Regions from separate parts of the Halomonas sp. IOP_6 genome, predicted to be linked through region 1. Evidence: predicted binding sites of a transcription regulator. Region 1 holds the regulator's gene; the other holds the start of a gene.
The links. Region 1 encodes FNR, which switches genes on or off when oxygen is low (the NO sensors DNR and NnrR bind a similar motif). Its sites were predicted from a motif close to TTGATNTANATCAA; they were not measured.
Positions count from the first base shown of each region.

Region 1 (4,181 bases):
TGCTGTCTTACTTTGCGCGTGCTGCGCTGCGTTTCTCAACACCGCTAACGCTATTTGGCTCCTTAAAAAAGCCTCAGCATGGGATCGATATTAAAAAAGGCGGTATTTTCCCTATTGTTCATGGGGTGCGCACAATGGCCCTCGAGCGACGCATTAATGCCACTTCCACCTTAGATCGCCTGGACGCTTTAGCAGAAGATGGTCGTCTTGATCGCCGTTTTGCTGACGACCTGGGCGAGGCGCTGGCGCTGTTTACCGAACTACGTTTAAAGCAGCAGTTGCAGACAGCAGAAGCGTCGACTCAGCAGCGTAGTAACCGTGTTGTGGTGCAAGAACTCTCGTCCCTTGAGCGTGACCTGTTGCGTGAGGCGCTGCATATCGTAAAAGATTTTAAGCAGCGGCTCTCCCATCGTTATCATTTGGAGTATTCGTGAGCGGAATGCGCTTGTTAGACCGGCATATGTCACTGCTCAGTGGCTCGCTGCGTACATTAATGCAGCGCGAAAGCGACCGTCGACGTTGGGCAGATTCCCCCTACGCATGGCTGTTTCAGCCCTACATGGGGGAAGAAATGGTGGCGCTTGCCTGCCAGGTTAGCCCAGGCCAAGCGCCGGTGGTCAGCGTCGCTGCTGTTGTCTTAAGCCCAGGGAGAGTGCAGACCAGCCGAGCCTGGGTGGCTACCCTGGCAGAAGAGCAAAACAACAACGCCCCTGCATTGCGGCGACATCATCAGCTGTATGCGACGGACACGGTGCTGGCGCCTAACGCTGAGCATCTTGGGGCGCTAGCTGAATTCATCGGTAATCGGCCGCTAATTGGTTGGCAGTTAGGCCGCTCGGTGGAACACCTAAATCTTTTGTTTAAAGCCGGGTTGGGATTTGGTTTGCCCAATGCCCAGGTCGATGTTGGAAAGCTACACTATCGTCAGCTGCGTCGCTTACATCCACAGTGTGAGACGAGCGGCCGCCTAACCGAAGCGCTCGCTCGTTGGCAAATACCCGCTCTTCAATGGATGGGAGTGCTGGGGGATGCAACCGCAAGCGCGCTTTTATATCTGCGTTTGCAGCGCGAGATCGCCCAGCAAGGGTAGTCGTTACTACCCTCATGGGATGAATCCACGGGTTTATCTTGGGTGGACGTGGTGAGTCTTGTTAGAATGCCCGCTGCTTCTTCTACCATCGGCAGTGCCTACACCATGCTACAACCTAACTATTTTGACCCCGCAGCGCCTGATACTGTTTCTGTTGACAGCCCTGCTGTTAATAGCGCACAGACACCATCCGAGCATCACGCCGCTAAACAAAAGCGTGAATTTAATAAGCTACAAAAGCGCTTACGGCGAGAGGTTGGCAACGCCATCATTGATTATCAAATGATTGGTGAAGGTGACAAGGTGATGGTGTGCCTGTCTGGCGGCAAAGATAGCTATACGATGCTGGAGATACTGCTTAACCTGCAGCGCAACGCGCCTGTTAACTTCTCTCTGGTCGCTGTCAATATGGATCAAAAACAGCCAGGCTTCCCGGAGCATGTGCTGCCCCAGTACCTAGATAAAGTGGGTGTTGAATACCACATTCTAGAGCGTGACACCTACTCGGTGGTGAAAGAGAAAACCCCAGAAGGAAAAACGACCTGCGCGCTCTGCTCACGACTAAGACGTGGCTCGCTCTATGGGTTTGCCGAGGAAATTGGGGCAACGAAAATTGCCCTAGGGCATCATCGTGAAGATATTTTAGAAACGTTATTTCTTAACATGTTCTTTGGTGGCACTTTGAAAGCAATGCCTCCCAAACTTTTATCTGACGATGGCAAGAATATTGTCATTCGCCCCCTTGCCTACTGCAAAGAGGCTGATATTGGAGAGTTTTCTCGACTAATGGAATTCCCTATTATTCCCTGCAACTTATGTGGCTCTCAGCCCAATCTCCAGCGTCAAGTTGTCAAAGATATGTTGGCTGAGTGGGATAAAAAACACCCAGGACGTCTAGAAAGCATGTTTAAAGCGGTGACCAATGTAGCGCCTTCCCAGCTAGCAGACCGCCGTTTATTTGACTTTGCTGGCCTTGAAGCCAAACAAGCGGCGTTGATGGAAGGGCGTATTCAGGCGCTTAGCGTGGACTAGCCGACTGTTCTTCCTCTTCAGCTAGCGTGATGAGGCGCCGCATATCTAAAATATTAACCTCGCGACCGGAAACAGCCACCACCTCTTGCTGTTGAAAGCGGCTAAGAATACGGCTGACCGTTTCTACCGCCAAGCCTAAGTAATTGCCGATGTCGGCGCGGGACATGGAGAGTCTGAAGCTATAAGGCGAGTATCCACGTCGACGAAAACGGTCTGAAAGGGTGACTAAAAAGCTGGCTAGTCGCTGATCGGCCGTTTTGCGCGATAGCAAGCGCATCATACGCCGGTCATCTCGCAATTCTTTGCTCATGCTCCGATAAAGCTGGCCACGTAGTTCGGGCAGTTCTTCGGAAAGCAGGTCCAAACGGTCAAATGGGATTTCACACACCGTAGTGGTTTCCAGTGCAATGACGCTACCGGGGTAGTGCTCTTCGTCAATTCCGTCCAATCCCACTAGTTCGCTGGGAAGGTAGAAATTTGTCAACTGATCATTGCCGTTCCCTTCGCTGGTCACCTGTTTCAGGCTGCCTGAGCGGACGGCATACACACTAGTGAAGTGATCACCCTGACGAAATAGGGGCTCGCCTTTTTTGAGTGGTGCGCGGCGGCGAATGATGGCATCAAACTGGCTCATGTCCTCAAGCTCTAAGGCAAGCGGTAGACACAGCGAGCTTAGGCTACAGGTCTGGCAGCGCGCCTCTTGCAGCAGTGAGCGTCGTTGGCTGGCGGGGTGTGGCATATCATTCTCCCTTTCTCGTTAGCCATCATAGGCCCAGAGGCAAGACGTCTCAAGAAGCTTATACAATCTTAGAGTAGCGCTGAGTAGGCTGATCAGCTAGGCGAGCATCAAAGGCCATCGCCAAATGGCGAATCAGTAGCCGTCCAGTGGGGGTGGCGCTAATAACTTGCTGATGGCGAGTGATTAAGCCGTCTTGCTCAGCTGTCTTCAATTGCTCAATTGCGGTGGAGAAATAGTCATTAGCATCGATGTGCCAACGCTTTCCAACTGCCGCTAGATCAATGTGCATGTCGCACATTAGCCGTTCAATCACGTCTCTTCGTATTAGGTCGTCCTTATTTAACCTTAATCCTTTGACGGTTGCCAGCTTACCTTGATCTAAGGCTGCTTCATATTGGTCAAGCTGAGTCGGGTTTTGTGCGTAAACGTCGTCAACCCGTGATATAGCGGATACGCCTAAGCCAACTAAATCGCACTGTGCATGGCTAGAGTAGCCCTGGAAATTGCGTTGTAAGGTGCCGTTGCGCTGTGCAATCGCTAGGCTATCGTCAGGTCGTGCAAAGTGATCCATGCCAATATGCACATAGCCTGCGTTAGTCAGCATTTCTATGGTGGTATGCAAAATAGCCAGCTTTTCATCAGCGCTGGGGAGGTCCGTTTCGTTAATGCGTCGTTGTGGCGCAAAGCGGGTGGGCATGTGCGCATAATTAAATACGGACAGCCGTGCAGGGTTGAGTTCGATGACTTGACTTAGCGTCTCAGCAAAGCTTTTTTCGGTTTGAAATGGCAGCCCATAAATTAAATCAAGATTGAGTGAGCGAAAACCAAGACGGTGTGCTTCTTCCATCAACGTTTCGGTGAGTACCCGGGGTTGTACTCGGTTGATGGCTTTTTGTACCTGCGGATTTAAATCCTGCACGCCAAGGCTTAGTCGATTAAAGCCGAGAGACTGTAGATGGCGCAACGTAAATACATCTGCTTCACGAGGATCTATTTCAATAGCGTAATCGCGATCGGCTGAGCTAGATAAACCAAAACGGGCATCTAGGCGGTCAATTAGGTCCCCCATCTGTGCCAAGGTTAGAAATGTGGGCGTACCACCACCCCAGTGTAACTGTTGCACCGGGCGTGAAATGTCTAAATGGCGGGCAGTGAGCACCATTTCTCGATCTAGCCGAGAAAGGTAAGGTTCTGCAAGGGCGGTATTCTTCGTTGCGATTTTATTGCAAGCGCAGTAGAAGCAAATTCTTCGACAAAAGGGTACATGTACATACAGTGATAGCGGGCGGTGGCTCTCGTTACTGCGCGCTAGCGCCTGAG
Region 1 covers NZ_JAIRBO010000003.1:454,993-459,173, reverse strand. Annotated here, with positions in the region: gene K7H08_RS08305 (putative nucleotidyltransferase substrate binding domain-containing protein) at 1-434, shown strand, start outside; gene K7H08_RS08300 (DNA polymerase III subunit epsilon) at 440-1,090, shown strand; gene ttcA (tRNA 2-thiocytidine(32) synthetase TtcA) at 1,157-2,122, shown strand; gene fnr (fumarate/nitrate reduction transcriptional regulator Fnr) at 2,109-2,861, opposite strand; gene hemN (oxygen-independent coproporphyrinogen III oxidase) at 2,920-4,181, opposite strand, start outside.

Region 2 (4,181 bases), 370 kb from region 1:
CAACGACGAAGCCGCCCTAATCAGGCGGCTTCGTAGTGATAATCCATCAACTTTACAGTAATCGTTCGAAACTCCACGCCACCGGCGGTGCATCAGGTAGTAATGCCTGGCAAGCACGCACTTTTTCAAGCAGCTCGGCATGCGTCTCAGCGACGACATTGACATGTGCCAGCTTACGCCCTGCCCGCTCTTCTTTGTCATAGCGATGCAAGTGAGTATTGCCAATCGCCAAAATCGCGACATTGTCACCTTCCTGGCCAATTACATTCACCATGCAAGTAGGCGCAATAGCTTGGGTGCTGCCAAGCGGTAGGCCTTGCACAGCGCGTAGATGGTTTTCAAACTGGCTAGTGACCGCACCGTCCATGGTCCAGTGGCCAGAATTATGCACGCGTGGAGCCATCTCGTTAGCCAACAGACTGCCATCCCGCGTTTGAAACAGTTCCAACGCCATCACGCCCACGTAATCCAGCTCATCCAACAGCATGCGAATGTAGCTGTCGGCTGTCTCTTGAACGCTGGCAGCTAAATCCGGTAACGGCGCAACGGAATAGCGCAAAATGCCATCTACGTGTTGATTTTCCGCCATGGGATAAAACACCACATCCCCATCACGACCGCGCACGGCAATCATCGAGACTTCCCGTACAAAATCGACAAACGCTTCAACGATCAGTTGACGGTGACCAATGCTCTTCCATGCCTCTTCAGCCTGCTCCGGCGCTCTCAGCACCGCCTGCCCTTTACCGTCATACCCTTCAGTCACCGATTTGGCGACCACCGGGCAGCCCAATTCATTCGCTGCCGCTTCAAGCTGCTCGGCACTCTCAACGACACGGTAAGCAGGCGTGGGAATACCTAAGCGGTCGAATAAGGCTTTCTCTTCAACACGGTTTTGGCACACCGCAATTGCGCGGCTTCCTGGATAAACGGGCTTGTGCTGCTCAATTTGCTCAACCAGCGCTACGGGCAGATGCTCAAATTCATAGGTTACTACATCGACCTTATCGAGAAATTCTGCCAAATGCTGGTTGTTGGGATCGATAACCACGTTGCCAATGCCCGCACTCGGATTGCCGGTCGTGTCTAAAAAGGTGAAGCGATTACCTAGCGGGTAGCCAGCCAATGCCAGCATACGACCAAGCTGGCCTGCACCGAGCACACCAATATTTTTAGCGATGCCAGCGCATTTTGAGCTACCAGAACTTTTCGAGATACCAGAATTCATGGCCGGGATTCCTTAGTTCGCTTCCGCATCGGGGCGAGGGTCTGGGTTATCCAGCACCATTTGAGTTTGCTCAGCGCGGAAAGCCTCGACCGCTTCACGCACGGTGGTGTCTTGCAAACCGACAATCTGTGCTGCCAACAAGCCTGCATTGGTCGCCCCTGCTTTACCAATCGCCAGTGTGCCAACAGCGATTCCACCAGGCATCTGCGCAATTGAAAGCAATGAATCCAAGCCTTTAAGCGCTTTGGATTCTACTGGCACGCCCAGAACCGGCAACGCCGTTTGGGAAGCCACCATGCCGGGCAAATGGGCGGCACCGCCCGCTCCTGCAACAATCACTTGCAGGCCACGTTCAGCGGCGCTTTTAGCATAGTCAAACAACAAGTCAGGGGTACGATGAGCGGAGACGACGCGAGTCTCATAAGGGACGCCCAGCCGCTCTAACATCGCCACCGCGTGTTCCATGACGGGCCAATCAGATTTTGACCCCATGATCACGCCCACTTTGGGTGCGCTGTTTGACATGCAAAAACTCCTCGGCCAAAGGGCCTACTAAAGCAATCAAGCGTTTAATGTGCCGTGTGCCGCAAGCGGCTCACCAGGAAATTAGAAGGCGCATAGTCTACCAGAGCTAGTCGCTTAGAGCGCGTTTGTAAATAGATCGAATTTTTAATCAAAGTAGCATTGAAATGCGCGCGACTTGGCGGCATTGTGTGTTTGTCATTTCAGACTGATGGAGTCCCATGAGTACGGCATACTCAACTGCTCACGCAGAAACGCTAGATCCTCCGCGAAGCAGCCCTGACCTCGATGTCAGGGATTTAGAAAAACGTACGCGCCTCATGCGTATCATTACCCGCCTGATCGCCGTATCAGATCTGGGAAGCCGCGAAATAGCCCGCCGGGCTGGGCTTCCAGTACAAAAGATCAGCGACCTGCTCGCCGGAAGGCTAGAGCACCTAGATGTTGATGAACTCAATGTCTTGCGTCGCACGTTAGAGCTGGAGACGCCATAGCAATAGTTGCTACCTAACGTAATCATTCATCCCTTTTGTTTGCTAACAGGCTTGCCCGCTGGGCAGGCCTGTTTTCGTTTTAAAACAGCCAATTAGCGTTTCAAGATTAAGGGAACATTAAGAAACCCTCGCTAACCCATTGACACGTATCAATTTTTTATAATACCAAAGGCGTAACCTTAGCGTATCCAGATCATTCGCTGTGAAACAACGGCTTGTTTCTATCAGCAACATCTTAATCAGCTAAGGAGGCGTTATGGACGCCGTTCGTCGGTCGTTGCTAGGCCAGTTGGCCCGACTAAGCGCGGGCGCTGCGCTAGTCCCGCTATCCAGTCTTGCTCAAGCTGGCATTAATCAGCAGCCTGCCCGCCGCGAGGGCGATCCTAGCAAACGCTACGGCATGCTAATCGACCTTCGCCAATGCATCGGCTGCCAAGCCTGCACGGTGTCGTGCCATATCGAGAATGCTGCACCGCTTGGCCAGTTTCGAACCACTGTCTCTCAATACGAAGTGCACCACCAAGAAAGTGGTGAACTGGCAACGTTTATGCTGCCGCGGCTATGTAACCACTGCGAAAATCCGCCCTGTGTTCCGGTTTGCCCTGTTGAGGCGACCTATCAACAGCAAGATGGCATCGTTGTCGTCGATAGTGACCGCTGCGTCGGCTGTGCTTACTGCGTCAATGCCTGCCCCTACGATGCCCGCTTTATTAATGAGCGCACTCAAACTGCCGACAAATGCACCTTCTGTGCCCACCGTTTAGAAGCAGGGCTACTGCCTGCCTGCGTTGAAAGCTGCGTGGGCGGCGCCCGCATTATTGGCGATATGCGCAATCCAGACAGCCAAATCAGCCGTCTGATCAACGAGCATCGCGACGCGCTCATGGTGCTTCAGCCAGAAAAAAACACCCTTCCCCAAGTGTTCTATTTAGGTATGGACGAACGATTCACTACACGCCCCGTGGCAGAACCCGTGGCGCTTGAAGTGCTTGACCCCCACGGCCAGGAGATGGGCTATGAATTCCACCATTGAACTACTCGCCCCACGCTATGACATCGCCTGGTATCCCTGGGCAGTTCAGTACTTTTTTATGATCGCGGTCTCCTACGCCAGCCTTTGGCTGGCGGCGCCCGCACTGGTGTTTGGCAAGCAATCCTGGTTGCCTACAGCACGTCTGGCAATGATCGCCTGCGTCAGCACAACGCTAGTCGCACCGGTGGCCTTATTGGCAGATCTACACCAGCCACTGCGCTTTTGGCATTTCTACGCCTACGCCAATACGCATTCGTGGATGTCGATTGGCAGTGTGGTACTGCCGCTGTATCTGATCAGCGTTTTAGGCTTCGCCTGGCTGGCTTGGCGACCCGCGCTGCAGGCCCGGCAACAGGCAGCTGGGCTGAGCGGGTTGATCGCCAAGTGGCTGAGCATGGGCAGTGGTGCAACACCCAAAGCGCTGGTGGCTCTGACGGGGCTAATCGCGCTGTTACTCTCAAGCGGCATTATGCTCTACACCGGAGCGGAGCTAGCTATCGTCAAAGCCCGCCCGCTATGGAACACCATTTGGCTACCGCCCATGCTGGTAGCGAGCGGGTTTATTGCCGCCGCTGGGCTAATACTGGTCCTCAATCGCGTGAGCGGACTCTGCGCGCCCGCCGCCACCCGGCAGATGCTTTATGTCCTGTTAGCCTTCTGTGCGCTAGCGGGGCTTATAGCGCTCAGCTGGCTGTTAGACGGCCTGAATGCCCACGTTGGCTCAGTGGCGGCGGCACTAGAATCTGTCCGTTTCAGCCCCTCTTGGCGCAGCACCGCACTTTGGGGTGGCCTTACCGGCGTTGCGCTATTTGCCAGCGTGGTATTTCTGTTAACGCGTTCGGCTCAACGCCAACCAGCACTGTTTGCCTGGGCATGGTTGCTAGGGCTGGTGGCAATCCACATG
Region 2 covers NZ_JAIRBO010000003.1:82,477-86,657, forward strand. Annotated here, with positions in the region: gene K7H08_RS06570 (5-(carboxyamino)imidazole ribonucleotide synthase) at 53-1,228, opposite strand; gene purE (5-(carboxyamino)imidazole ribonucleotide mutase) at 1,241-1,753, opposite strand; gene K7H08_RS06580 (XRE family transcriptional regulator) at 1,972-2,244, shown strand; gene dsrO (sulfate reduction electron transfer complex DsrMKJOP subunit DsrO) at 2,501-3,277, shown strand; gene nrfD (NrfD/PsrC family molybdoenzyme membrane anchor subunit) at 3,261-4,181, shown strand, end outside.
Region 2: the regulator FNR is predicted to act here: its motif matches at 2,384-2,397, upstream of dsrO (sulfate reduction electron transfer complex DsrMKJOP subunit DsrO).